One region of the Streptomyces sp. NPDC058307 genome, then DNA from elsewhere that is predicted to be linked to it. Evidence: riboswitches for the same ligand, from Rfam matches in the RefSeq annotation. Region 1 holds a riboswitch; each other region holds the start of a gene.
What was found. A riboswitch is a leader RNA that binds a small molecule or an ion and turns the genes downstream of it on or off. The one in region 1 is predicted to bind cyclic di-AMP.
Positions count from the first base shown of each region.

Region 1 (9,423 bases):
CGCGGTGGTCGCCGGGTAGCCGGTGGTCAGGGGGCGGCCGGTGCCGCCGCGCGAGGTGGCCAGCAGGGAGGCCATGAAGGGCGCCTCGTCCGGGTGCGCCTTCAGCTGCTCCCAGCCCAGGCCGTCGATCAGGAACACGCAGTTCCGGTCGGAGGGCGTGAGCTCCTGGATCGTGGCGGTCATGTCCGGTACGGCCATGCCGGCGGCGAGGGTGGGCAGCAGGTCGGCGAGGGAACCGGTGCCGTACTCGGGGACGGGGGCGGTGTCGAGGGCGAGGGGCTCCGGGTGGTCCCACGTGGCGGGCTGCGCCATTAGCGAGCTACGTCCGCGGTCGCCTCGGAGATGGCCTGGGCGAAGGCGAGCGCCTGGCGCACGGTGTCCGGGCCGTCCCCCGCCTCGCTGACACGCAGGCTGAGGTCGTCCGCCGTGGAGCTGCCGGTGTAGCCGTGGTCCGCCTCGCAGTTGGGGTCGCCGCAGGCGGCGGGCTCCAGGTCGATGCGGGAGACGGCGCCCCAGCCGATGGTCAGCACGACCTCGCGGGGCAGGGTGCCCGGCTGGTACTGCTCCGGGTTGGCGACGACCCTGCTGACCACGACCGACGAGATCCGGCCGAGCTTCACGGACTCCGTGGAGGTGGTGGCGTACGGCGTCGGGGACGTGCTGTCCGCGGCCTGCTCGTCGGTGTGGCTCACGATGAAGCGGTTGCCGGTGAGGACGAGCACGGTCACGTGCCGCCGCACCTCGTTCTGGTCGAACGTCGTCTCCTGGTGGACCAGGTACGACCGGATGGGCTCGCCGCCCAGCGCGGACTCCACCGCCTCGGCCACGAGGGCCGGGTAGTAGCCGCTGCGCTCGATCGCCGCACGCAGCCCCTGGGTCGTCGTACTGGTCTTGGCCATGACGTCCATCCTACGGTGGACCACTGACTGCGAGGCACCGCTCGCGGCCGCTCAGTACGCGGGAAGGGTCCGCGGGCCGAGGTCGTCGCGGGCGGGCGGTGGCGCGAGCCGTACGGAGGCGCCGAGGACGCTCAGGCCGCGCGGGGCGACGACGACCGGCTCCAGGGTGACCGCGACGACCTCGGGATGGTCGTCGACCAGCCGGGACACCCGCAGCAGGAGTTCCTCCAGTGCGGGGGTGTCGACCGGGGTGGAACCGCGCCAGCCGAAAAGGAGGGGCGCGGTCCGGATCGAGCGCACGAGGCTGGTCGCCTCCCGGTCGGTGACCGGAATCAGCCGGTGCGCGGTGTCGTCGAGCAGCTGGGAGGCGGCCCCGGCCAGCCCGAAGGACAGCACGGCGCCGGCGGCGGGGTCGATGACGGCCCGGATCACGGTGTCCACCCCGCGCGGGGCCATCCCCTGCACCACGGGCCGCAGTTCGTCGGGCGCGCCGAACAGCTCGGTCAGCTCGGCGTACGCCCGCCGCAACTGCTCCTCGTCCGCGAGATCCAGGCGTACGCCGCCGAGGTCGGCGCGGTGGCGCAGGTGCGGGGCGGTGGCCTTGAGCGCGACCGGGTAGCCGAGGGTGGCGGCGGCCTGGACGGCGGCGTCGGAGGTGGCGGCGGGCAGGGCCCGGTGGACCTGAATGCCGTACGTGGTGAGGAGCTCGCAGGTGTCCTCGGTGCCGAGGGTGAGGCCCTGTCCGCGCGTGAGCAGGCCGTCGATCAGGGCGGCGGCGGCCTTTTCGTCGATGTTCTCGTACGCGGGCACCTTGCCGGGTTCGGCGGACTCCCGGCGCCACTGGCCGTACTGCACGACATCGGCCAGGGCCCGCACCGCGCGCTCGGCGGCGGGGTAGGCGGGGATGAGGCGGTCGCCGTTCCCGGGGGCGGACGGTTCCGCGGGGACCGGTGTGGCGCGCAGCCGGTCCAGGGCGCGGAAAGGATGGTCGGCACGGATCTTCGGCGGACCCGCGGCGGCCTGGGGAGCGGTGCTGGTCGCCGCCGACAGGGCCTCCGCGAGGCCGCCGAGTTCGACGTGGACCACGAGGACCGGCTTGCCGGGGACCTGCTCCGCCGCGGACCTGAGCGCCTCGGCGAGGGCGGCGTCGCCTGCGGACCCCTCGCCGACCCCCGGGATGGCCGTCACGATCACCGCGTCGCAGTGGTCGTCGTCCAACGCGCGCGCGAGGGCCGCGTGGAAGTCCTCCGGCGCGGCCGCGGTGGTCAGGTCCAGCGGGGGTGAGGGCGTCAGCCCTTCGGCCACGCACGCGTCGTACGTGAGCAGGCCGAGCGACTCGGAGTTGCCGAGGATCGCCACCTTGGGTCCGGTGGGCAGCGGCTGGCGGGCGAGCAGCAGGCCGGTGTCCACGAGTTCGGTGATGGTGTCCACGCGGATCACTCCGGCCTGCCTCAGCAGCGCCGACACCGTCGCGTGCGGCAGGCGGGTGGCGCGGACGGCGTGGCCCTGCGGGGCGGTGCCCGAGCCCTGCACGACGACCAGGGGCTTGGCCGCCGCCGTACGTCTGGCGAGGCGGGTGAACTTGCGGGGGTTACCGATGGACTCCAGGTACATGAGGACGACGTCGGTGTCCGGGTCGTCGTACCAGTACTGCAGGACGTCGTTGCCGGACACGTCCGCGCGGTTGCCGGAGGCGACGAAGGTGGAGACGCCGGTCACGCCGGTGACGCCGCCACCGCGCCGGTGCAGCCGGGAGACCAGGGCGATGCCGATGGCGCCGGACTGGGCGAACAGGCCGATCCGGCCGGGGCGGGGGGTCTCGGGGGCCAGTGAGGCGTTGAGGCGGACGTCCGGGGAGGTGTTGATGATGCCGAAGGCGTTCGGGCCGATGATCCGCATGCCGTACGCGCGTGCGTGCCGCACGAGTTCACGCTGACGCTCGCGCCCCTCGGGGCCGCTCTCGGCGTACCCGGCGGAGAGCACGACGAGTCCCTGCACGCCGTGTGCCCCGCACTCGGCGACGACCTCGGGCACGTGCTCGGCCGGTACGGCGACGACCGCGAGGTCGACGGGGCCGTCGATGTCCCGCACCGAGCGGTGGGCGGGGATGCCGTCGAGTTCCTTCTGCTCCTCGGGGAACGCCTTGTTCACGGCGTACAGGCGGCCGGTGAAGCCGTAGTCCCTGATGTTGCCGAGCACGCTGCGGCCCACACCGCCCGGGGCGCGTCCGACGCCCACCACGGCGACGGAGCCGGGGGTGAGCAGCCGCTGCACGGACCGCGACTCGGCACGCTGTTCGCGCGCGTACTGCACGGCGAGCGAGCGGTCGGTGGGCTCCAGGTCGAACTCCAGGCGTACGACGCCGTCCTCGAAGCTGCGCTTCTGCGTGTAGCCGGCGTCGGTGAACACCTTGATCATCTTGACGTTGGCGGGCAGCACCTCGGCGGCGAAGCGCCGGATGCCGCGCTCGCGGGCGACGGCCCCGATGTGTTCGAGGAGGGCGGAGGCCACGCCGCGCCCCTGGTGGGCGTCCTGGACCAGGAAGGCGACCTCGGCCTCGTCGGCGGGGGCGGTGGCGGGCATACCGTCGGCGCCGATGCGGTCGTAGCGTACGGTGGCGATGAACTCGCCGCCGACCGTGGCGGCGAGTCCCACCCGGTCCACAAAGTCGTGGTGCGTGAAGCGGTGGACGTCCTTGGCGGACAGGCGAGGGTAGGGCGCGAAGAAGCGGTAGTACTTCGACTCGTCCGAGACCTGCTCGTAGAAGCTGACCAGGCGATCGGCGTCGTCGACGGTGATGGGCCGGATACGCGCGGTGCCGCCGTCGCGCAGCACCACGTCGGCCTCCCAGTGGGCGGGATACTCGTGCCGGTCCGACGCGCTCTGCATGGGCCCCAGAGTACGGCTCGCGTACGACAACGGCGCGAGGCAGTCTGTGGAGAACGCGCGAGGACACACGAGGACACACAGGGACGGAAGTCGGGCCGAGGCCGCGGTCCGACCACTCCCCCCGGCAGGACTTCAGGCCTGTCCGGGAGCGCTTCACGTGTGGGAAACTGGTCTAGACAACCCTGAGAACCGAAGGGCAGCATCACATGGCTGAGCGCCGCGTCAACGTCGGCTGGGCCGAGGGCCTTCACGCCCGCCCCGCTTCCATCTTCGTCCGGGCCGCCACGGCCGCAGGCATCCCGGTGACGATCGCCAAGGCCGACGGCAACCCCGTCAACGCGGCCTCCATGCTGGCCGTTCTCGGCCTGGGCGCCCAGGGCGGCGAGGAGATCGTCCTCGCCTCCGACGCCGAGGGTGCGGACGCGGCCCTCGACCGGCTCGCCAAGCTGGTCGCCGAGGGGCTCGAGGAGCTTCCCGAGACCGTCTGAGGGAAGGTGCCCTGAAAAGCACCGAGGGGCTCGTCCGAATTACCGGGCGGGCCCTTCGCATTTCCCTTTTGCGGGCAGCGGAAATAGCGCCCCGCGAATTACTCCCTCTTTGTATACGGCGCCCGTGTTAATGCCGCAGACCTGTCACGTTTACAGGATGTTGCGAGGTCCTCACACGGTCCGTGCGGTCCGGCCCGGAGGTGAACCGCAGCCGGTGCGCCGCGCCCGAGCGCTCGGTGTGCAGCGTCGTGATCGCCCGCGCGCGCTCGCTGTCCCCGCGCGCCACCGCGTCCACGATCGCGCCGTGCTCCGCCCACGACTCCACGGGGTTGGCGGGCGCGTCCACGACGTACATCCAGGCGATCTTGTGGCGCAGCTGGGTCAGCATCGAGGTCAGCGCGGGGCTGCCGGAGGCCTGCGCGAGCGTCTCGTGGAACCAGCCCCCCAGGGAGCGCAGATCGTCGCTGTTGCCGCGCCTGGCCCGCTCCTGCCCCAGCCTGACCAGGCCGCGCAGCACCTTCAGATGGGCCTCGGTGCGCCGCTGGGCGGCCCGGGAGGCACCGAGCGGTTCGAGGAGCATGCGCATCTCCAGGAGGTCGGCGCCCTCCTGCTCGGTCGGTTCTGCCACACACGCGCCCGCGTGGCGCCGCGTCACCACGAAGCCCTCGGCCTCCAGTGTGCGCAGGGCTTCGCGGACCGGGACCCGGGAGACGCCGTAGCGGCGGGCGAGCAGTTCCTCGGTGAGCCGGCTCCCGCGCTCGTGGACTCCGGCGACGATGTCGTCGCGGATCGCCGTGCATACCGAGTGCGCCGGAATACGCATGTCCGACCTCCGTCTTAATCCCCGTGAAACGTCGCCGATTGACGTGTGTTCAGTGACTCTATTGCAATGAGCGGGAATTTCCGACGGCGGACGGGAATCCGGGGATATTTTTTGGACAACGGGGCCCCGGAAACGACGAAAACCCCGGCTCGGGAGCCGGGGCCTCGTGGCGGTCGCGCGGTGGGCGTCAGACGTTGACCCCGTGGGAGCGCAGGTAGGCGACGGGGTCGATGTCCGAGCCGTACTCGGGAGTGGTGCGCGCCTCGAAGTGCAGGTGCGGGCCGGTGACGTTGCCGGTCGCGCCGGAGAGGCCGATCTGCTGGCCGGGAGTGACCGACTGGCCGACCGAGACGCCGATGGACGACAGGTGGCCGTACTGGGTGTACGTGCCGTCGGCCATCCTGATCACGATCTGGTTGCCGTACGACCCGCCCCAGCCGGTCTCCACGACGGTGCCGCGGCCGACCGCGTGGACCGAGGTGCCGCTGGCGGCGTGGAAGTCGATGCCGGTGTGGCTGCCGGAGGACCACAGGGAGCCGCCGGTCTTGTAGCCGGTGGACACGTAGGAGCCGGAGATCGGGGCGACGAAGCGGTTGAGGCGCTTGCGCTCGGCCTCGCGGGCGGCGCGCTCCTTGGCCTCGCGTATCTCCTTGGCGCGCGCCTCGGCCTTGCGCTTGGCCTCCGCCGCCGCCTTCTTCTGCGCGGCGGCCTGCGCCTGCGCCTCGGCCTGGGCGTCGAGCTGGTCGGCGAGGGACTCCCCGACGCTGACGACGGGCATGAGGCCGGTCTGCTCCACGGAGTTGTCGGCGGCGAACGCCGGGGCTGCGATGGTGCCGATGACGCCGGTGGTGGCGAGGGCCGCGACACCCGCCGCGCGGGCGGTGGTGCGCTTCATACGGCCGGGACGACGGTGCTTCCCGGTGGCGCAGGTGAACGCCATGTGGTGGCTGGTCCTTTCCTTCCTTCTCGCCTACCGGGTTAGCTGACGGGTTCGGAGCAGGAAGGTCTCCTACGGACCCCCTCGCGGTGCGCGGGCGTCCGATTCACCCCAGGGACTTGTGATGGGTCCCCGGCTCCCCTGACTTACGCCATGCGGGGACTCGGCGATGACTGTCCGGTGCCGCGGGCGCGGCGCAGTGCCTGACGGACAGCCCAGAGGACGCTAAGCGGGGCCACTTTCAATCCCCAAACCGATCACGGGGTTTGTAGCGCATCCCACAGGGCAGACAGGCAACCTCCTGCCCAATTCGGACATCCAGGAGCCCTGGTGGCTGTTGCGTCACCAGGGCTCCTGACGTCCAGCTCCTCTACTCGGCCGTCACGACCTTGACTTCGCCGATGCCGAGCGCCTCGACGGGCTCCTTGATGGCGGCCGCGTCGCCGACCAGGATCGTCACCAGCCGGTCCACCGGGAAGGCGTTCACGACGGCCGCGGTGGCCTCGACGGTGCCGGTCGCGGCGAGCTGCTGGTACAGGGTCGCCTGGTAGTCGTCGGGCAGGTGCTGCTCGACCTGGTCGGCCAGCGTGCTCGCGACGGCCGCGGCCGTCTCGTACTTGAGCGGTGCCACTCCGACGAGGTTCTGTACGGCGACATCGCGCTCGGCGTCGGTGAGACCGCCCTCGGCCAGCGTGCGCAGCACCTTCCACAGGTCGTCCAGGGCGGGACCGGTGTTCGGGGTGTCGACCGAGCCGCTGATGGCGAGCATCGCGGCGCCCGAGCCGTCCGGGGCGGACCTGAGGACCTGCCCGAACGACCGTACGCCGTAGGTGTAGCCCTTCTCCTCGCGCAGGACGCGGTCCAGGCGGGAGGTGAGGGTGCCGCCGAGGCAGTAGGTGCCGAGCACCTGCGCGGGCCACACGCGTGCGTGCCGGTCGGCGCCGATACGGCCGATCAGCAGTTGCGTCTGGACGGCGCCGGGGCGGTCCACGATGACGACGCGGCCGGTGTCGTCGGCGGTCACCGGCGGCACGGGGCGCGGCCGGCCCGTGGACCCCGTCCAGGAGCCGAGGGTGTCGGCGAGCAGCGCGTCCAGGTCGATGCCGGTGAGGTCGCCGACGACCACGGCGGTCGCGGTGGCGGGCCGCACGTGCTTCTCGTAGAAGCCGCGTACGGCCGCGGAGTCGATGTTCTCGACGGTCTCCTCGGTGCCCTGGCGCGGGCGCGACATGCGCGAGTCCGCCGGGAACAGCTCCCTGGAGAGTTCCTTGGCGGCGCGCCGGGACGGGTTGGCCAGCTCGTGCGGGATCTCGTCCAGGCGGTTGCGGACGAGCCGCTCGACCTCGCTGTCCGCGAACGCGGGCGCCCTGAGCGCGTCGGCCAGCAGACCGAGCGCCTTCGCGAGGCGGGAGGCCGGCACTTCGAGGCTGAGGCGGACGCCCGGGTGGTCGGCGTGCGCGTCGAGGGTGGCGCCGCAGCGCTCCAGCTCGGCGGCGAACTCCTCGGCGGAGTGCTTGTCGGTGCCTTCGGAGAACGCGCGCGCCATGATCGTGGCGACACCGTCCAGGCCGGCCGGCTCGGCGTCCAGGGGCGCGTCCAGGAGCACCTCGACGGCGACGACCTGCTGGCCGGGGCGGTGGCAGCGCAGGAGGGTGAGGCCGTTGTCGAGCTTCCCGCGCTCGGGGGCGGGGAAGGCCCAGACCTTGGGCTCGCCCGCCTGCGGCTGCGGGTGGAATTCCATCGCGGCGAGCTCGGTCACTTGGCCGCCTCCTCGTTCTCGTCGGTCGCTTCCACGGTGGCCGCGGAGTCCGGGGCGTCGGCGTCCTCGGCGCTCTGGGCGATCTCGGCCGGGGCGGTGGGCTCGTAGACGAGCACCGCGCGGTTGTCGGGGCGCAGCTTGGCCTTGGCGACCTCCTGCACCTCCTCGGCGCTCACCTCCAGGACCCGCTGTACGGCGGTCAGGGCGAGCTGGGGGTCGCCGAACAGGACGGCGAAACGGCACAGTTCGTCGGCACGGCCCGCGACGGTGCCGAGCCGGTCCAGCCACTCGCGCTCCAACTGGGCCTGGGCGCGCTCCATTTCCTCGGCCGTGGGGCCCTCGGCGGCGAACCGGGCGAGCTCCTCGTCGATGGCGGCCTCGATGACCGGCACCTCGACATCACCAGAGGTCTTCACGTCGAGCCAGCCCAGGGAGGGCGCACCGGCCAGGCGCAGCAGGCCGAAGCCGGCCGCGACGGCCGTACGGTCGCGCCGTACCAGCCGGTTGTAGAGGCGGGAGGACTCTCCGCCGCCGAGGACGGTGAGGGCCAGGTCGGCCGCGTCCGCCTCACGGGTGCCGTCGTGCGGGAGCCGGTAGGCGGCCATCAACGCGCGCGCGGGGACCTCCTCCTCGACGACCTCGCGCAGCTGCTCGCCGATGACCTCGGGCAGGGAGCCGTCGCGGGGCGCGGGCTTGCCGTCGTGCGAGGGGATCGAGCCGAAGTACTTCTCGACCCAGGCGAGCGTCTGCTCCGGGTCGATGTCGCCGACGACCGACAGGACGGCGTTGTTGGGCGCGTAGTACGTGCGGAAGAACGCGCGCGCGTCCTCAAGCGTGGCCGCGTCCAGGTCTGCCATCGACCCGATCGGGGTGTGGTGGTAGGGGTGGCCCTCCGGGTACGCGAGCGCGGTCAGCTTCTCGAACGCGGTGCCATAGGGGACGTTGTCGTAGCGCTGCCTGCGCTCGTTCTTGACGACGTCGCGCTGGTTCTCCATCGACTCGTCGTCGAGGGCGGCCAGCAGCGAGCCCATGCGGTCGGCCTCCAGCCAGAGGGCGAGCTCCAGCTGGTGCGTCGGCATGGTCTCGAAGTAGTTGGTGCGCTCGAAGCTGGTGGTGCCGTTGAGCGAGCCGCCCGCGCCCTGGACAAGCTCGAAGTGCCCGTTGCCCTTGACCTGTCCGGAACCCTGGAACATCAAGTGCTCGAAAAGGTGAGCCAGGCCGGTACGTCCCTTGACCTCGTGGCGCGAACCGACGTCGTACCAGAGGCACACCGCCGCGACCGGGGTCAAGTGGTCCTCGGAGAGCACCACGCGCAGGCCGTTGGCCAGGCGGTGCTCGGTCGCTGTCAGGCCCCCGGTGCCTGCCTGGTCTGTGGCCGTGTGACCCATGGGCATGTACGTCCCTTCGATCGCGTTCGCGGTCGTGGAAACCGCGGTTTTCCTGCCGGTCCTGCCACTGTATGCAAGCGTGCGGACCCCCGGCGAAGTTCCCGGAGCGCGTACGCCCACAGCGGATCGCGTAGCCTGCGGGCAACCGTGACGGAGGCGCTGTGCCGTTGCCGGGCCGGGCGGCCCTGCCGGGCCCCGGCCCGGACTGTCAGTGCCGCGGTCCACAATGGTCCGCGCAGA
Region 1 covers NZ_JBHVYZ010000025.1:22,965-32,387, forward strand. Annotated here, with positions in the region: gene ACFVYN_RS19460 (alkaline phosphatase family protein) at 1-312, opposite strand, end outside; gene ACFVYN_RS19465 (DUF5998 family protein) at 312-908, opposite strand; gene ACFVYN_RS19470 (GNAT family N-acetyltransferase) at 951-3,788, opposite strand; gene ACFVYN_RS19475 (HPr family phosphocarrier protein) at 3,995-4,276, shown strand; gene ACFVYN_RS19480 (GntR family transcriptional regulator) at 4,404-5,099, opposite strand; gene ACFVYN_RS19485 (M23 family metallopeptidase) at 5,287-6,039, opposite strand; cyclic di-AMP (ydaO/yuaA leader) riboswitch at 6,052-6,215, opposite strand; gene ACFVYN_RS19490 (M16 family metallopeptidase) at 6,407-7,795, opposite strand; gene ACFVYN_RS19495 (M16 family metallopeptidase) at 7,792-9,183, opposite strand.

Region 2 (9,423 bases), on a different contig from region 1:
GGCGGATCTTCTCGCGGATCGCCGTACCGATGATGATGCCCGGGCTGATCACGGTGTTCCTCTTCCAGTTCGTCGGCATCTGGAACAACTTCCTGCTGCCCTTCGTCATGTTGGCCGACGACGAGAAGTTCCCGATCACCCTCGGCCTGTACACGCTGCTCGCCCAGGGCGCCTCGCAGCCCGCGCTCTACACCCTGGTCATCACCGGATGCCTGCTCGCGATCCTGCCGCTGATCGGGCTCTTCCTGGTGATCCAGCGGTTCTGGTCGCTGGACCTGATGAGCGGCGCGGTCAAGGCCTGAGGCCCAGGCCCACTTTCACGAACGAGGAACATGACCACCAGCGCGAACGGACGCCGAAGGCCCCCGACCATCCACGACGTGGCCCGGGAGGCGGGCGTCTCGCGGGGCACCGTCTCCCGCTTCCTGAACGGCGGCCACTACGTCTCGGCCGCCGCCCGGCGGTCGGTCGAGGCCGCCATCAGGAAGACCGGCTACGTGGTCAACCGGCACGCCCGCAGCCTCAGTACGGGCCGGTCGGACTCGGTGGCGTTCCTGCTGACCGAGCCGCAGGAGAAGTTCTTCGAGGACCCCAACTTCAACATCCTGCTGCGCGGTTGCACCGAACGGCTCGCCCAGCACGACATCCCGCTGCTGCTGATGCTGGCCGAGAGCGACGACGACCGGCGCCGGCTGACCCGGTACATCACCTCGGGCCACGTCGACGGGGTGCTGCTGCTCTCCAACCACAGCGGTGACCCGGTCGCGGCCGAACTGCACCACGCCGGGATCCCGTTGGTGGTCTGCGGCAAGCCGATAGGGCGGGGGACCAAGGTGAGTTACGTGGCCGCCGCCGACCGGGAGGGCGCGCAGGACATGGTCCGCCATCTCCTCGCGGGCGGCCGCCGACGCATCGGCATGGTCACCGGGCCGCTGGACATGCCGGGCGGCCCCGACCGCCTCGCCGGCTACCGGGACATGCTCGCCGAGGCCGGGCTGCCCTACGACCCGGCGCTCGTCGTCGAGGGCGACTTCCGGCGCAGCGGCGGCGAACGGGCCGCCCGCAGCCTGCTGGCCCAGGCCCCGGACCTGGACGCGGTGTTCGTCGCCTCGGACCTCATGGCCCTCGGCGTCGTGGGCGTCCTTCAGCAGGCCGGGCGTGCGGTGCCGGAGGACATCGCTGTCGGCGGCTTCGACGACTCCCCGGCGGCCACCGCCATCGCCCCCGCCCTGACCACCATGCGCCAGCCCTTCGACCGCATCAGCGCCGAGATGGTCCGCATGCTGCTGGCCCAGATCGCCGGCGAGGACACGGCCGGAGTGATCCTCCCGACGGAACTGGTGGTCCGGGACTCGGCATAGGCGAATGGGACGGAGCGCCAGCGGCCCGCTCTGCGGCACCCCGGAGCGGCAGCGGCCCCGCTCTGCGGCACCCCGGAAGCGGAACGCACGTCAACGGATGTGAAAGCAGCAGCCGTCCGGTTCGCGTCGAGTCGCGGGGGCCAACCATCCGTATTCTCTGATCATGGCCGCCTCCCCCGCATATGCCCTGATCGCCACCGACCTGGACGGCACGCTGCTGCGCGCCGACGACACCTTCTCCGACCGGTCGTTGGCCGCGCTCGCCCGGGTGGCCGCGGGTGGGGCCCGGCATCTCGTCGTGACGGGACGGCCGGCGCCCAGAGTGCGGCCCCTGCTCGACGACCTCGGCAGCACGGGGCTCGCGGTGTGCGGACAGGGCGCGCAGGTGTACGACGCCGGCGCGGACCGTCTGCTCTGGTCGGTGACCCTGGACCGGGAGCTGGCCGAGACCGCGCTGGGCAAGATCGAGGCCGAGGTCGGTCAGGTGTACGCGGCTGTGGACCAGGACGGTGTCGACGGGCTCACGCTCATCGAACCGGGCTATCTGATGCCCCACCCGACCCTGCCCGCCGTACGGGTCGGCCGGCGCGACGACCTGTGGTGCGAGCCGATCAGCAAGGTGCTGCTGCGCCACCCCTACCTGTCCGACGACGAGTTGGCGGTCACGGCGCGTTCGGTGGTGAGTTCGCTGGCGACGGTCACCATGTCGGGGCCCGGGACCGTCGAACTCCAGCCATGCGGCATCACCAAGGCGACGGGCCTCGCGCTGGCCGCCGGACACCTGGGCCTGGGGCCGGAGACGACGATCGCCTTCGGGGACATGCCCAACGACATCCCCATGTTCGACTGGGCGGCCCGTGGCGTGGCGATGGCCAACGCCCACCCCGAACTCAGGGCCGTGGCCGACCAGGTGACCCTGTCGAACGAGGACGACGGCGTCGCCGTCGTCCTCGAAGGACTGTTCCGTGAGGCCTAGTTCCTAGTACGCGCCGAACACGTTGTCGATGGACCCGTACCGCTGGGCCGCGTAGTTGCAGGCCGCGGTGATGTTCGCGACCGGGTCGTACGGGTCCCACGAGGTGTTGGCCACGTGGTACGCGTTGAAGGTCGGGTCGATCACCTGGAGCAGGCCCTTGGAGGGCGTGCCGGCGGCCGCGTTGGAGTCCCAGAGGTTGATGGCGTAGGGGTTGCCGGAGGACTCGCGGATGACGTTGCGGTAGATGCCGTCGTAGGAGCCGGGAATCCCGTGCTCCGCCATGACGGCGAGGGAGGCCCGGATCCAGCCGTCGAGGGTGTCGGAGTAGCCGAGCGTGGTCGCGGTCTGCACGGCCGGGGTGGCCGCGGACGCGGTGGTGGCGCCGATGAGGGGGAGCGCGAGTACGGCGGCTCCGGTGCCCACGACGGCGAGCTTGCGGACGAGACGGCTGGTGCGGGTACGTCGGTGCTGAGCGGCAGCGGACATGGTGAAGTTCCTCTCCGTCGCCTGCGAGGTGAGCTGTCGGGTTCGGGCGGGAGATGCCCGGCCTCGCCTATGAATGGCGTGACTTCACCCCAAGCCGTGCCGGTATGTCCGAAGACATCCGGTTCGGCGGTCTACCTGGTTCCCCCGCTCCTGCCGTGGTTCTCGGTGGGTGTACGGGCGGTGGCAGGATTCGGCGTCCGCCCGACAGGCCGGGAACGTATGCGAGAGCACATGTCCGAAACAAGTGGCGAATTCACATGCGATGCCTATTGACCTTGGTACGAGGCATTTGAGGCGCTTGATCCTTTGCGTTCGCCAAGCCTCAACTCACGCACGGGCAAAGGCGGATCGCCAGATTCCGGATTCATGCCGGTCCGTCCGCACGAGTGGGTCAAGTCACAGTGGATCGCAAGAGGTGCAAAAGGGGCAAGAGTCTCAACTCATGCTCAACCGGCGGCCCGTGGGGTCCGCTGCTCCGGTGCCCATCCCGCAATAGCGGTCCATTCCGTACAAGTCGATAGATATTTGTTCTTATCAGATGATCAAAAACATACCGGTCGTGATCCGATACCGCCTGGCATGGACGGGGCGGGCGCTATCGGTGATCCAAAGGTGACCGGATACGCTGACTTGAGTGAGGGCAGCGACCTATCGACATTCCGTGTGACCGCCAGTAGACACCAGCAGACAGGAGACCCCTCGTGACCGTCGTCGGGCCGTTCGGGCTGAGCGTGCGGGACCAGGCTCTGGAAGCCGATGTCCAGGCCGGATTGGCGGCTGTCGAGGAGGGACTGCTCGAGGCCACCAAGAGCGAGGTCCCCTTCATCACGGAGGCCGCGCAGCACCTGGTGCGGGCGGGTGGAAAGCGGTTTCGGCCGTTGCTCGTGATGCTCGCCGCCCAGTTCGGTGACCCCTATGCGCCGGGCCTGGTGCCGTCGGCCGTGGTGGTGGAGCTGACCCACCTCGCGACGCTGTACCACGACGACGTCATGGACGAGGCCGAGGTCAGGCGGGGTGTCGACAGCGCCAACACCCGCTGGGGCAACTCGGTGGCCGTGCTGACGGGCGACTTCCTGTTCGCCCGCGCCTCGCACATCCTGGCCGACCTCGGGCCCGCGGCCGTCCGGGTGCAGTCGGAGGCGTTCGAGCGCCTGGTCACCGGGCAGATCCTGGAGACGGCCGGGCCGCAGGACGGCCGCGATCCGGTCGAGCACTACCTCGACGTGCTCGGCGGCAAGACGGGCTCCCTCGTCGCGGTCTCGTGCCGCTTCGGGGCCATGATGTCGGGCGCCGACGAGACCGTCGTGGACGTCCTGACCCAGTACGGCGAGCGCCTCGGTGTCGCCTTCCAGCTCGCCGACGACGTGCTGGACATCGCCTCCGACTCCCGGGAGTCCGGCAAGACGCCGGGCACCGACCTGCGCGAGGGCATCCCCACGATGCCCGTGCTGCGGCTGCGGGAGCGGGCCGCCCGGCTCGGCCTTGCCGAGGACATCGCCCTGTGCGAGCTGCTCGACTCCGACCTCACGGACGACGCCCGGCACGCGGAGGCGCTGGCGGCCCTGCGCGCGCACCCCGCGCTGGAGCAGGCACGCCGGGACACCACGCGCTACGCGCAGGACGCGCGCGCGGCCCTGGCCCCGCTGCGGGAGTGCGACGCGAAGGCGGCGCTGATGGAGCTGTGCGACGCGGTGGTGCATCGCGCGGGCTAGCGCAGGCCGGTCTTTCGCCAGAGCGACGCCCCCTACGGGTCGTAGGGGGCGTCGGCGTGTCGTGTCATACCCCAGGTGTACACGGAGTTGGCTCCGTGGTCTGACGCATTCTCATGGCCGATTTGGTCAGATGGACATCACGGAAAACACCACTCCTCACCGATTCGGGTGAGAATGGCGGCTACGGGTGGACGCAGGGGGAGTTGACAGCCGCCGCCGACGACGGAGGTAAGGCACACATGGCACCGTACGAATCCGACGACAGCGCGACCGCGGCGGACGCCGAAGAACTGCGTTCCGCGCGCCGGCGCAAGGCCGCGCGGTACGTCGTGCCGGCCACGGTGATGGGAGTCGCGGCGGCGACCATCGGGCTGGTCCCGGCGCTCGCCGACTCGGGCGACCCCAACCTGCCGAAGATCAGCGCACAGGAACTCATCGAGAAGATCGCCGCGTCGGACGTGCAGCAGTTGTCCGGCACCGTGAAGATCACCACCGATCTCGGTCTGCCGAACCTCGGCGGCCTGGAGAGCTCGCTCGGCTCGTCCGCAGGGCCCTCCGGCTCGGGCGACGGCTCGTCCGCCGACCCCACCACCAAGCTGACCGAGCTGGCCTCCGGCACGCACACACTGCGCGTAGCGGCCGACGGCCAGGACAGGCAGAAGGTCTCGCTGCTGGAGAACGCGGCGGAGTACAGCCTCATCCACAACGGCAAGGACGTGTGGGGCTACGACAGCAAGTCCAACTCGGTCTTCCACACCACGGCCTCCAAGAGCGACGGGAAGCAGAAGGAAGAGCTCCCCGCCACCCCCAAGGACCTCGCCCAGGGCGCCCTCAAGGCCGCCGACAAGACCACGTCGGTGACGGTGGAGGGCACCGCGCAGGTCGCGGGCCGGGACGCCTACCGCCTGGTCATCAAGCCCAAGGACGAGGGCTCCACGGTCGGTCAGATCACCGTGGCCGTGGACTCGAAGACCGGGCTGCCGCTGAAGTTCACGCTGACGCCGGCGAGCGGTGGCGCGGCCGTCGTGGACGCGGGCTTCACCCAGGTCAGCTTCGCCAAGCCGGCCGCCTCGACCTTCGACTTCACCCCGCCGAAGGGGGCGAAGGTCGAGGAGGGCGACGCCAAGAAGGCGCCCGAGCACTCCGAGGGCCTCCCCAAGGGCCGGCCCGGCGAGCTCGGCAAGGGTTCCGCCGACGGCCTCGGCAAGGGTGGCCCCGAGGGGCTGAACGTCATCGGGGACGGCTGGGACTCCATAGCCACCTTCGACACCGGCGGCCAGGGCGTCCCGTCCGGCTCCAAGGTCGGCGGTGACGTCGGCGGCTTCCTGGACTCGCTCGGCGCCAAGGTCTCCGGCAAGTTCGGTAAGGGCACCGTCTTCAAGACCCGCCTGATCAACGCCCTGATCACCGACGACGGCAAGGTCTACGTCGGCGCGGTCACCAAGGATGCGCTGGTGAAGGCGGCCGACGCGGGGAAGTAGCTCCCCGCGGAGCACGACGAATCGAGGGAGCCGATGGACCAGCCGTCCGCCACGGAGCCGGACCGGGAGGGGCCGGACGAGGGCGCTTCGGAGGGTGCTTCAGAGGGTCTGGCTGACAGCGTCATCCACACCCGCGCCCTCACCAAGCGCTACCGCGGCGGACAGCTCGCCGTGGACGGTCTCGACCTGACCGTCCCGGCGGGCAGCGTCTTCGGCTTCCTCGGCCCGAACGGCTCGGGGAAGACCACCACCATCCGCATGCTGATGGGCCTCATCGAACCGACCTCCGGCTCGGCGCGCGTCCTCGGCCGGCCCATGCCGCGCGCCTCCCGGACCGTGCTCCCGCACGTCGGCGCGCTCATCGAGGGCCCCGCCCTCTACGGCTTCCTCTCCGGCCGGGACAACCTCGTCCGCTACGACGCCGCCGACCCGACCGCCGACCCGCGCACCCGGAACACGCGAGTGGCGGCCGCCCTGGACCGAGTGGGTCTGGCGGCCGCCGCCGGCAAGAAGGCGAAGGCGTACTCGCTGGGCATGAAACAGCGCCTCGGCCTGGCCGCGGCCCTCCTCCAGCCCCGCAGACTCCTGGTCCTGGACGAACCGACCAACGGCCTGGACCCGCAGGGCATGCGCGAGATCCGCTCCCTGGTGCGGGAGCTGGCCTCGGACGGCACCACCGTCTTCCTCTCCTCCCACCTCCTCGACGAGATCGAGCAGGTCTGCACCCACGTGGCGGTGATGGCCCAGGGACGCCTGATCACACAGGGTCCGGTGGAGGAGCTGGCGGCGGAGGCGAGGAGCAGGCTGGTGGTGACGACTCCGGACACAGCGGACGCGGCGAGGATCCTCAAGGAGCAGGGGGTCGGTGATGTGGTGGTGGCCGAGGACCGGGTGACTGCTGACCCTCCGGAAGGTGACCTGGCCGCCGTCAACGCCGCGTTGGTGACAGCGGGGGTGCGCGTGCGGGGCTTCGGTGTGGAGCGAGCCTCCCTGGAGGACGCTTTCGTCGCACTGACGGGGGAGGGCTTCGATGTCGCAGGTTGAGGTACGGGCTTCTGCTTCACGACCGCCCGGCAGCCGCCGTACGACCTTCCGGGCCACCCTCTTCCGCAACGAACTCCACGTCACGTTCCGCCGCTGGCGCACCCTCGCCCTGCTGGCCGTACTCGCGGCGGTCCCGGTCCTCGTGGGCATCGCGGTGAAGATCGAGACCGGCGGCGGCGACTCGGCCGGCGGTGGTGGCGGAGGCCCCGCCTTCATCTCCCAGATCACCAACAACGGCCTCTTCCTGGTCTTCACCGCCCTCGCCGCGACCCTCCCCTTCTTCCTCCCCATGTCCATCGGCGTCATCGCGGGCGACGCGATCGCGGGCGAGGCCAACGCCGGCACCCTCCGCTACCTGCTGGTCGCCCCGGCGGGCCGCACCCGGCTGCTCCTGACCAAGTACGCGACGGTGATGGCGTTCTGCCTGGTCGCCACCCTTGTGGTCGCTCTCTCGGCGCTGACGGTGGGGGCCGTCCTCTTCCCGCTCGGCGACCTGACGACGATCTCCGGCACGCAGATCACCTTCGCGGAGGGCCTGGGAAGAGCCTTGCTCATCGCCCTGGTGGTGGCCGCGTCACTGACCGGCGTGGCGGCTCTCGGCCTGTTCGTCTCGACGCTCACGAACAGCGGCATCGCGGCGATGGCCACGACGGTCGGCCTGCTGATCACGGTCCAGATCCTCGACCAGATACCCCAACTGCACGCTCTCCAGCCCTACTTCTTCTCCCACTACTGGCTGTCCTTCGCCGACCTCATGCGGGAGCCGGTCTACTGGGACGACCTGGTGAAGAACCTCGGCCTCCAGGCGCTGTACGCGGCGGTGTTCGGCTCGGCGGCGTGGGCGAGGTTCATGGCGAAGGACATCACGGCGTGAGCTGCTCGTAGGGGAACCGCGCGAGCGGAGCCTCCTGGTCGAAGAAGGTCTTCGCCCGGGAGAGGGCATCGGTGTCCCGCAGGACGTCACCGGGCTTGCTGCCGTTGCCGAGGAGCACCCCGCCGAAGCGCATCCCCAGGTACGCGGCCGAGTTGTTGAGGGTGCCGACCAGCGGGTCGGCGACCTCGAACTCCTCGTGCGCCAGCGCGGTGACACCCCACAGCGTGCGCCCCGCCATGGTCGCCTTGAAGTCGACCCCCGGCGTGCGCAGCCAGCCCGACCAGTGGTCGAGGTAGCGCTTGACGTGCGCGGAGACCGAGTACCAGTAGAGGGGGGAGGCGATCACGATGTCCGTCGCCGCGAGCGTCGCGTCGAAGAGCAGTGCCGTGTGGCCGATCGTCGGACGCACGTGGTCCGTGTCGTGCCGGAGATCCTCGAAGTCGGGCAGCGGATGCTCCGTGAGATCGATCCACTGCTGCTCGACATCGGGGGGCAGTTGCTCGGCGGCCCGGCGGGCCAGCAGTTCGGTGTTGCCGTCGCTGCGGCTGCTGCCGAGCACGAACAGGAAACGGCGCGTCATGGAGATCTCCCGGCTGATCGGCGTACGGTGAATACTCGCACATGCATTATATGCGCGCGCAAGTACCTGTCCAGGGGGGCCTCAGGTGTACGCCTGTGCCGCCCGCGCCACCTCCAGCAGCAGCGCCTCGCCGCCGTGCCGGGCCACGAGCTGGAGTCCGACCGGGCAGCCGTCGGGACCGAGGCCGGCCGGGAGGTTGAGCGCCGGGTGCCCGGAGAGGTTGAACGCCCAGGTGAGAGCGGTGGAGTAGCGGTCGCCGGGGCCTTCGTGACCGTGCGGCGGGTGCGGGGTCGTGGGTGTCATCAGCAGGTGGGTGTCGGTGAAGATCCCGTCGAGGAGACGGTCGTTGGCGGCCCGGATGCGGTCGGCGTCCTGCAGATCGGAGCCCGGGGTGCGTAGGGCGAGCCAGGCGGGGGCGGGGTCGTGCAGGCGCGGCGAGGTGCGGGGCCGGACGAGCCGTACGACACCGGCGTCGGCCAGCCGCCCGACCGCCGCGCGGGCGATCCGGACGATCCCGGGGTCCGGGTCGGCGAAGCCGAGGTCGGGGGACCAGACGGCGGTGACGGGGCGGTCGGGGGACCAGACGGCGGTGACGGGGCGGTCGGGGGGCGGCTCGGTGCCGTCTCCGTCACCCTCGCCGTCGTCACCCTCGCCGTCGTCACCCTCGTCGCTGTCGCTGTCGCTGTCGCTGTCGCCGGAGACCGCGCGCCAGTAGGCGGCCGCGTCACGGGCGTGGCGGACGAGGATGCCGGGGGCCGTGAGGCCGTTGCTCCTGTGGCCGGTGTTCGTGATCTTGAGGCCGATCACCCCGCACCACGCCGCCGGGATCCGTATCGACCCCGCCCCGTCGCTCCCCGTCGCCATCGGGACGAGGCCCGCGGCCACCGCCGCCGCGGAGCCCGCTGAAGA
Region 2 covers NZ_JBHVYZ010000024.1:97,942-107,364, forward strand. Annotated here, with positions in the region: gene ACFVYN_RS19275 (carbohydrate ABC transporter permease) at 1-302, shown strand, start outside; gene ACFVYN_RS19280 (LacI family DNA-binding transcriptional regulator) at 333-1,361, shown strand; gene ACFVYN_RS19285 (HAD family hydrolase) at 1,525-2,337, shown strand; gene ACFVYN_RS19290 (transglycosylase SLT domain-containing protein) at 2,341-2,823, opposite strand; cyclic di-AMP (ydaO/yuaA leader) riboswitch at 2,829-3,001, opposite strand; gene ACFVYN_RS19295 (polyprenyl synthetase family protein) at 3,525-4,535, shown strand; gene ACFVYN_RS19300 (outer membrane lipoprotein carrier protein LolA) at 4,775-6,016, shown strand; gene ACFVYN_RS19305 (ABC transporter ATP-binding protein) at 6,050-7,060, shown strand; gene ACFVYN_RS19310 (ABC transporter permease) at 7,047-7,934, shown strand; gene ACFVYN_RS19315 (flavodoxin family protein) at 7,924-8,514, opposite strand; gene ACFVYN_RS19320 (amidase) at 8,596-9,423, opposite strand, start outside.
Region 2: another riboswitch for cyclic di-AMP. It lies ahead of ACFVYN_RS19290 (transglycosylase SLT domain-containing protein); the one in region 1 lies ahead of ACFVYN_RS19485 (M23 family metallopeptidase).

Region 3 (9,423 bases), on a different contig from region 1:
GCGGCGGGACTCGCGGGCGCCGACGACGTGGTCGTCACGGTCACGCTGTCCAAGTCGCTCGGCAGCCAGGGCGGTGCCGTCCTCGGCCCCGCACGGGTCGTCGAACACCTGGTCAACACGGCACGGACGTTCATCTTCGACACCGGTCTGGCCCCCGCGTCGGCGGGAGCCGCCCTCGCGGCCCTGCGGCTGCTCGGCCGTGAGCCCGAGCGGGCCGCACGCGCGCGCGAGGTGGCGACCGGACTGCACGCACGCCTGACCGCCGCGGGTCTGGAAGCGGTACGTCCGGACGCCGCGGTGGTCTCGGTGCGCGCGCCCTCCCCGGAGGAGGCCGTGCAGTGGGCGGCGAACTGCCGTGCCGCCGGGCTCTTCGTGGGCTGTTTCCGGCCCCCTTCCGTGCCCGACGGCATCTCACGGCTCAGGCTGACCGCCCGCGCGGACCTCTCCGAGGAGCAGATCGAACGCGCTGTGCGTGTGATCGGCGAAACACGACCATGAGTCGGCGTGACACGGCCGTGCTCCTGATGGTCTGACGGTCAGAACGCGGCTGTGAAGCCCGCCCAGCTCTCGGGGGAGAAGAGCAGCGCGGGTCCGTCCGGATTCTTGGAGTCGCGTACGGCGAGCAGCCCGGCACAGGGCCCGGCCGACGGCCTCGCCGTCTCGACGCAGTTGTTCGCCCCGGTGCTGTAGCTGCTGCGCAGCCAGCGCACTTCGGGCAGTTCCGTAGTGGTGGATACGTTCCGAGGCAGTGCAGACATGGTGCCTCCTTACGCGCCGTCACCCATCGCGGCGAGGTAATCCAACGAGTCCTCGGGCGAAAGGGCGTGGGACTGAAGGGTGTTGAAGGCCTCGGTGTAGGCCTGGAGGTCTTCTTTCCGCTCGAGATAGAGGCTACTCGTCAAGTGGTCGAGAACAACTACATCCAGATCAGAAGTGCGCGGGAATGAGAAGATTACGAAAGGCCCCGTGATACCCACATGCGCCCCGGCAGTGAACGGCAGTACCTGCAGCCGCACTTGAGGCAACCGCGCCGCCTCCAGGAGCCTCCTCAGCTGCCGGGCCATCACCTCGGGACCGCCGACCTCCCGCCGCAGCACCGCCTCGTCCAGGACGGCGCTCAACTCCAGAGGCGGCTGCGCGCGAAGGATGTCCTGCCGGGCCAGCCGCACCTTGACCAGTGCGTCGAGACGTTCGTCGTCGAGGCCATCCACCGCGGCCCGGGTCACCGCGCGGGCGTACTCGGGCGTCTGCAGCAGCCCGGGCACGACCGAGGTCTCCAGCGTGCGCATCGCGCTCGCCTGGGCCTCCAGACTGATGAAGTCCCGGTACGTCGGCGGCAGGACACCCCGGTACGCGTGCCACCAGTGGTGCCGGCCGCCGGTCTCGTCGGAGCCCGCCAATACCATCAGCAGCTCCCGCAGATTCGCGTCCCCCACGCGGTAGGCGTCGAGAAGTAACCGCACATCGGCCGGCTTCACGCCGCTGGCACCGGTCTCGATGCGGCTCACCTTCGACTGGTGCCAGCCCACGAGCCGGGCGGCCTCACCGCTGGTGAGCCCCGCACTCGCGCGCAGCGCACGCAGTTCGGCGCCCAGTTTTCGCCGACGCACCGCGGGGCCGTGCTGCATGGCGCTACTCCTTACTCCGTGCGAGCCGCCCGCATACGGTCTCGCGTCGCGGAGTTCACCGCTTCGAGCGACAGATATATGCACATCTTGGTGGATCGGCACCCGTCACGGCCTCGGTGATGGCACTCTGACGATGAACCACCAGTCCGGGACCGTACTCGAACCATCCGCACCGTGTCGGACTCCGGTCCCGTGGGAAAGGGACGACGTCGCCATGGCAGACCACCTGGAAGCATCCGTCACTCTGCCGAGCGAACCCGCCTCGGTCTCCGCGGCCCGCACCTATGTCCTGACCACACTGGCGGAGTGGGGGCTGCCGCCGACCACCGACGCCGCCGAGACCGTCCGGCTCATCGTCTCCGAACTCACCACCAACGCCGTACAGCACACCTTCGGGCAGTCACCCACCTTCACGGTGGACATCGAGCTGGAGCGTGACGAACACCTGCGCATCGGGGTCACCGACAGCCACCCCCGCTTCCCCAAGCGGCTGCCGGCCGCGGTCCAGCAGGACAACGGGCGGGGGATGGTGATCATCCGCTGGCTCGCCGCGGAGTACGGCGGCAGACTGAGCGTCAGGCCCACCCGGGAAGGCGGCAAGACCGTCTCCATCGAACTGCCCTGGACCGTACCTGCGGAGCCGGTCACCGCCGCCGGCCAGCAGGAGCCGTGACCGACCGGTCGCGGACGCGGGTGCCGCGGGCACGCGTGTCAGACCGGCCGCGCTCTGTCGCACGCTGGGGCGGCCGAGCCGTCGTCGGGGTCGCCGCAGGCGCGGTGACGGCTCTCGGGGTGATGCTCCCGGGCGGGCCGCCGCGCGCGGCCTGATCACCTCGTGCTCCGCCGGCCGGGGTGCCGGGCGCGCCGGTGCCGCCTCGCGCTCCTCGGCGAGGCCCGCCCGCCGGACCAGTCGGGGAAGCGTGCCCCACAGGCCCACACACACCATCAGGGTCGCCGCGCCCGCGGCCACTCCGCCCGCCCGGCCCGTCGTCACGTCCACCACGAGCAGCACCGATCCGGTGAACGCGAACACCAGAACCCCCATGCCGACCGTCGCGAGCCGGGAGGAGACCGGCACGATGCGGGCCTTGGCGCCGCGTTGGAAGAGCGAGCGGTGCAGGGCGGCGGGCGCGGTGAAGAGGGCCGCCGCGAGCACCGCGAACAGCAGCGTGGTGACGTACGGGGCGCGCTGGAAGGTGTCGGGCGACGGGAAGCGCCGGGTGAAGGCCAGGGTCAGCAGAAAGGCGAAGAGGATCTGCACCCCGGTCTGGGTGACGCGCAGTTCCTGGAGCAGTTCGCCGAAGTTGCGGCCGGCGCACTCCAACGGGTCTCGCTGCGGGCGGTGCACCGGCTGTGGTCGGCCATGCGGCACGGGTAACCACCTGAGCCCGTGTCACGGGAGGCCCGAGAGGGCGACGGGAGGTCAGGTCGCCGCCGCCCCCTCGGGGGCGTCACTTGACCCGGCCGTACCAGACGCTCTTCGTCCAGATCTTCTGCAGTCGCACCACGTCCCCGGTCTTCGGGGCGTGCCAGATCTTTCCCTTCCCGGCGTAGATGCCGACGTGGTACACGTTCGAACCCGAGTGGAAGAACACCAGGTCGCCGGCCTTGCGGCTGCGCACGCCGATGTGGCGGGTCTTGTTGTACTGCTGGGCCGCCGTGCGCGGGAGCTTCTTGCCCGCCTTCTTGAACGAGTACAGCGTGAGCCCTGAGCAGTCGAAGCGGCGGGGCCCGGTGGCGCCGTACTTGTACGGCGAGCCCTTCTTGGAGGCCGCTACCTTGAGTGCCTTCGTCGCAGGTGTCGCTGCCGCGGCGTCGGGCGCGAGGCCCGGGACCACGACGGAGCCGCCCACGGCGGCGATGGCGAAGGCCGAGGCCGTACCGGCCCGGACCATCAGCGACGGGACACGATTGAGCGCAGTCATGCGCAACCCTTCGTCAGCCGCCTGTGAAGGATGACCTGTCGGATTCGGGCTGGCGAAGTTGCCCGGCCGCTGACGCGGCTTCACCCCAAGGGATGCTCGGCCCGGTCATGGTGTGACCGTTCCGGCGACCCGTCGTGCTTGGGTCCTCCACTCCTGCCGATCCACTTCTGTCGACCGGTCATCCGGGCGGCGGCAGGACTCGGCGTCCGCCCGGATCGCCCCGCCACTGCGGCGGGGGCTTGTCGTCAGACAGGGATCTTGGCGCAAGAAAGTGCGAAAAGCCCAACGGAACCGATGATTTGTGGTGTTACTCACCACTCACCCGTTTGGGTGGACACCCCTTCGAAGGACCCCGAAGGAAGGGGTGTCGAGGGGTCAGGAGACCCCCGGACCAGCACAGAAGGGCCTCGTTCCGGTAGCGAACCAGGCGCGTTGCGCAAGTTCGACGCTCGCAAAAAGGGAGCCGTGCCTCCTCCAATAGGGGGTACGTCGTTTGGTCCGTTTCGACTCAGGTCCGGACGCCTCATCAACTGTCGGGCTCGGGAGGGACGGTGACCCGGGCCGTACGCCGCTCGCCGTCCAGGACCCGCAGCGCCCGCGCCAGCGTCTCGGCGTGCAGTTCGCGCTCACCCCGGCCGTGCATCAGCACCAGCGCGTCGCGCAGCTCGGTCGCCCTGCTCACCAGCGCCTGCGCGGCGCGCAGGCCGCCGTAGGTGTCCTCGCGCCGGGCCGGGTTGATCCGGCCCAGCAGGTCGACCACGTCGAGATAACGGTCGATCAGCTCGCCCTCGGCGCGCGTGAGTGCGGGCAGCGGTGGAAGGTCCGGGACCATCGGGCGATCACCTCGCGCCCGGTGCGGGGTGGGAGGACCTGCGGCTCGGGACGATCGCGTCCGCCAGGCCGTACTCCACGGCGCCCCGGGCGTCCAGGATCCTGTCGCGCTCGATGTCCGCGCTCACCTGTTCGGGGCTGCGTCCGGTGTGCCGGACCAGCATCTCCTCCAGGCGGGCCCGCACCCGGATCAACTCCTCGGCCTGGATGGCCAGATCGTTCGCCTGTCCCTGCACCGGCTCGCTCAGCGCGGGCTGGTGGATCACCACCCGGGCGCCCGGCAGGACGGACCGCTTGCCGGGGGTGCCCGCCGCCAGCAGCACCGCGGCGGAGGAGCCGGCCTGTCCGAGGCAGGTCGTCTCCACGTCGCAACTGACGTACTGCATCGTGTCGTAGATCGCCGACATCGCGCTGAACGAGCCGCCGGGGGAGTTGATGTACAGCGAGATGTCCCGGTCGGGGGCCTGGTACTCGAGGTACATGAACTGCGCCATCAGATCGTTCGCCGAGGTGTCGTCGATCTGCGTCCCGAGGAAGACGATCCGTTCCTCCAGCAGCTTCGAGTACGGATCCGTCGTCGTGTGCCCGAAGCTCGTGCGCTCATGGAACTCGGGCAGGACGTGACGGGCGGTGGGTCGGATCATGGCGTACCCCTCCTCGCGGCAGGCTGTCCGTAAAAAATGTACAGGACGTACGTGACGTGATGATGGGGCGCATTGAAGTGATCCACAAATCACCGCAGGTCAGGCCGTGTTTAAGCTGATCGTGAAGCAGGTTTCCCTCACGATCGTCTGGTGTGTTCAGGCAGCCCGCGTCGCCCTCAAAGCCGAGCAGAACCGTGAGGTGATCCGAGGCGGCGCGTAGGCAACTGGACCACCGCGCTCCAGGTCACCGGCAGCCGTGAGTGACCGTCTGCAAGCTTCCGAGCGCCGGAGGGCCCGTCGTCCGTACTCTGGGGGGCTTGCGGCGAATCAGGCTGATTCCTGGCACGATGCCTGTTATGCAACGGGTGCCCGTCCCCTGCCCCGGCCATCTGATCCCGGATGCCACCGACAGGTTCGACGCCGCATACCGGGCGGCCAAGGCGCAGCGTGCCGTGTACGTGGGTATCGAACGCGAGGGCGAGCGGTGGACGGTCAAGGCGGATGCGCTGAGCGCCGGCCCCGCCCACATCGTCCAGGACAGCGTGAACCTCGCCATGCGGGCCGCCATCGTCCGCCTGGTCCGCGCGCGGGAGGCAGGATCGGATGCTTTTGCGGGCCCGGTGTACTTCATGCTGCACGGCGTGCCCAGCGAAGGGCGGGCCCGTGAACTCACCGCCGCCTTCCACGCCGCCCTGTATGGAGATCTGGGGCCGCTGCACCGCGCGGTGCCTGCCTGCCGCTGATCAAGACGGTGACGCGGCCGGTTGACGCCTCAGTGACCTGACCCGCGCCCGGAGCGTTGAGCCGGGCAGGACGGACGCACCGCCGTCCCGAGGGCCCTCGGCTTGCTTCCCGCTATTGGGCCGAGGGCCACCTGCTCGTGGTCACAGCCTCCGGCTGGCCCGGTGTACGAAGGCGGGCGGGAGGTTCGCCCACACCGCCTTCGAGCGCTCCAGCCGGTCGAAGCGGCAGGCCAGTTCGGCGGTGAACTGGCGGGCGGGCGGGGTCCAGGCCGCGTGCAGATAGGCGAAGGTGGTGAACCGGCCACCGGGCGCGAGGACTTCGCTCACGGCGTCCAGGATGTGTCCGCGCCGGTCCTGCGGCATGACCGTCCACGGCAGCCCGGAGACCACCGCGTCGACCGGTTCGCCCACCACGGCGGCCAGCCCGGCGGCCGAGCCCTGGACCACGGTCAGCCGGCTGTCACGCCGGGTGGCCGACAACCGGGCGGCGAGCACCTCGTTGAGCTCGACTGCGACGAGCCGTGCGTCGGGGGCGAGCCGGGCGAGGATCGCGTCGGTGAACACCCCGGTCCCCGGGCCGAGTTCGGCAACGAGCCGGGCCCGCTCCAGGCCTATGCCCTCGGTCATCGTGTACGCCAGCCGCCGTGAACTGGCGGCTACGGCACCGGTCATGAGGGGCCGTCTGAGGAACTCGGTGGTGATGGACATGGCGGCCATGCTGGAAGAGCGCCGGGTGGCCGGACGTCGTATCCCGGGCTGGTGTCCGTACGACTGGGGGAGGACCTGGTGACGCCCGCCAGGACGATGCCGGGGAGCGGGGCCCGGCCGTAGCGTGAGGCCGTGCAACGGCTGATGGAGACCCTGCCTCGTCTGCGGCGCGCACATCCGTGGCTGACGGACGTGCTGCTGATTGTGCTGGTGGCCGTGCCCCCGGTGATCCGCCCGCAGCCGGGCTGGCGACCGGTCTGGGTACAGATGGTCGTGTACGCCGCCCTGGTGCTGCCCCTGCTGTGGCGCCGCCGCCGACCGGTCCTGGTCGCGGCCGTGGTGACGGCCGCGTTCTGGGCCCAGTATCTCGGACAGGTGTGGGGACAGGAACCGGGACGCGGCGCCGTCGCCCTGGCCGCGGTCGTGGCCACCCTCACGGTACGCGGCCTGCGCCGTGCTGCTGCGGCGACGGTGCTCTGCGCCGCCGGCTGCGTAGCGCTGTGGGTTCCCGCCTGGCAGCGGGACTACGGGGGGCCGGGTGCCCGCGGTGCCTTGCTCACCCCGCTCGCGGTGGGACTCCTGTTGGCCGGGGCCTGGCTGTTCGGCGAGTTCGTCCGTGCCCGGCGCGCCTATATCGCCGAGTTCGAACGCAGGGCCGCGCTCGCCGAGTCGGAGCGCCTCGCCCTGGCCCGGGTCGCCGTCACCGAGGAGCGGGCGCGCATCGCCCGCGAGATCCACGACGTCCTCGCGCACAGTGTCAGCGTGATGGTGCTGAACGCCGAGGGCGGCCGGCTGATGCGGCACACCGATCCCACGGTCGTCGACCGCACCCTCGGCGTCATCAGCGCGACCGGCCGTGAGGCCCTGGACGAACTGCGCCGACTGCTGGAAGTGTTGCGCACCCCCGACGCGGATGCCCCAGCCGGCGGCCCCGGCCGCGGGGCCGGGCCGGATCACAGTGGGGCCGTCGAGTCCCTTTCGGCTGATCTTCGGAGGCTGGTCGGGCGCCTCGACACGAGCGGCAGGCGCGTCCGGCTGGATCTTCGTGGGGAACGGGGCGGTCTTCCGGCGGATCTCACCGCGCAGACCTACCGCATCGTGCAGGAGGCGCTCACCAACGTCGTCAAACACGCGCCGCCGGACGCCACGATCCGCGTACGGGTCGACACAGGTTCTCAAGGGCCCGGGCGGCAGGTCAGCGTCCGGGTGGAGAACTCGGCAGGAGCCACAAGGGGAGCAGCCCCGGAGCACCCCACCCCGCTGCTTCTGTCCGGTCACGGACTCACCGGCATGCGCGAACGCACCGCCCTGTACGACGGGAACGTCGACGCCGGACCCACACCCGACGGCGGCTACCGGGTCACCGCCACCCTGCGCCCCACCGGACTCAAGACCGCCCCGGTGACCCCATGACCAAGCCGACCCCGACCCCGACCCCGACCCCGTCCCCGTCCTCGGCTTCCGTTCCGTCATCGTCACGGGTGCTGATCTGCGACGACCATGCGCTGATCCGGATGGGCCTGCGCATGGTCATCGAAAGCCAGCCCGACCTCACCGTGGTGGGCGAGGCCGCCGACGGCGATGCGGCGATCACGGGGGTGGCCGCGCTGGAGCCGGACCTCGTCCTGATGGACGTACGCATGCCCGGCATGAACGGGCTCGCCGCGACCGAGCACCTCTGCGCACTGCCCCAGGGACCCCGGATCCTCGTCGTCACCACCTTCGACCTCGACGAGTACGCCTACGCTGCCCTGCGCGCCGGCGCGAACGGCTTCCTTGTCAAGGACGCCCCGGCCGAGGAGATCCTGGTCACCGTCCGCGCGGTGCTGCGGGGCGAGGTCATGGTGGCGCCTTCACTCACCCGACGCCTGGTCGAACGCTTCGTCCTGCAAGCCCCCGCATCCGCGCCCGCCCAGCGCGAACTCCTGGCAGCGCTCACCGACCGGGAACAAGAAGTCCTCGCCTTGATCGCCCGGGGACTGACCAACAGTGAGACCGCCGAGCGCCTCTTCGTGGGAGAGACGACCGTCAAGACTCACCTCGGCCGCATCCTGACCAAACTCGGCCTCCGCGACCGAATTCACGCGGTGATCTTCGCCTACGAGAGCGGGCTGATACGGGCCGGGGACTGAACAGCGACGGGCGCAGCGCCAGGCTGCCCGCATGGCCGTCGTTCCGGAACTGCCTGCGCCGGGTCCCGCCTTCCTACCTCGCGCCGGGGTCCAGCAGCCGACGGATGCGCTCGTACTCGGCGGCCATCTGCGGTGTGGCGAGGATGTCGTCGAGGTCGGCGGAGACCTCGTGGTCGATGTCCTCGATGGAACGGATGGCGAGTTCGTAGAGCTCTCCGCGCCGGTTGTGCTCCAGGTAGCTCTTCCAGTGCGCCAACGCGGTGATGGCGGTGAGGACTCCGGGATCCAGATCGTCTTCGACCAGGATTCCGTCATAGATCGTCGCAAGGTCGTGGTGCAGCTGCGGTGCGCTGATCGTCAGGACGTTCGCGCAGGCGGTGGTCAGTGCCGCCCGGGCCGCTTCGGAGAGTTCGTCCTCGGCCGCACCGCGCAGCAGCTCCGGCCGCACCAGACGAGTGATTGTCTCCTCGCCGAAGGCACGAACGTCGCCCTCAGCGGCCCCGACGATCAGCTGGAGAACCTCTGCCTCTAGCTCGCTGTAATCCACGCGCGCAGCTTAAGCGTGGTGTGCCCGAGACTTGGACCGAGGGCCGACGGGATGAGCCCCGGGCCATGGTGAAGGCATGGCGGGAGCGGGCCGGCAGCAGCGGCGCAGAAGAATTCCGCCGTTCCTCCTCAAGGCACTGCGGCGGAGCGGCTGTTCCCCACGAAGACCGATCCCACCTTTGCATCTGTTACCTCGTTGCGGAGGAGATCGGGACGCTCGCCGGTGGTGGCTACGACGGGCACAGGGCGGCGGTCATCAGGGCGAG
Region 3 covers NZ_JBHVYZ010000012.1:62,251-71,673, reverse strand. Annotated here, with positions in the region: gene ACFVYN_RS11695 (8-amino-7-oxononanoate synthase) at 1-498, shown strand, start outside; gene ACFVYN_RS11690 (DUF397 domain-containing protein) at 537-758, opposite strand; gene ACFVYN_RS11685 (helix-turn-helix domain-containing protein) at 768-1,628, opposite strand; gene ACFVYN_RS11680 (ATP-binding protein) at 1,843-2,301, shown strand; partial or broken gene ACFVYN_RS11675 (DUF6328 family protein) at 2,602-2,889, opposite strand; gene ACFVYN_RS11670 (C40 family peptidase) at 3,080-3,553, opposite strand; cyclic di-AMP (ydaO/yuaA leader) riboswitch at 3,557-3,768, opposite strand; gene ACFVYN_RS11665 (hypothetical protein) at 4,080-4,385, opposite strand; gene ACFVYN_RS11660 (ATP-dependent Clp protease proteolytic subunit) at 4,393-5,028, opposite strand; gene ACFVYN_RS11655 (hypothetical protein) at 5,385-5,771, shown strand; gene ACFVYN_RS11650 (class I SAM-dependent methyltransferase) at 5,913-6,479, opposite strand; gene ACFVYN_RS11645 (sensor histidine kinase) at 6,612-7,892, shown strand; gene ACFVYN_RS11640 (response regulator) at 7,889-8,611, shown strand; gene ACFVYN_RS11635 (hypothetical protein) at 8,685-9,158, opposite strand; gene ACFVYN_RS11630 (serine hydrolase domain-containing protein) at 9,388-9,423, opposite strand, start outside.
Region 3: another riboswitch for cyclic di-AMP. It lies ahead of ACFVYN_RS11670 (C40 family peptidase); the one in region 1 lies ahead of ACFVYN_RS19485 (M23 family metallopeptidase).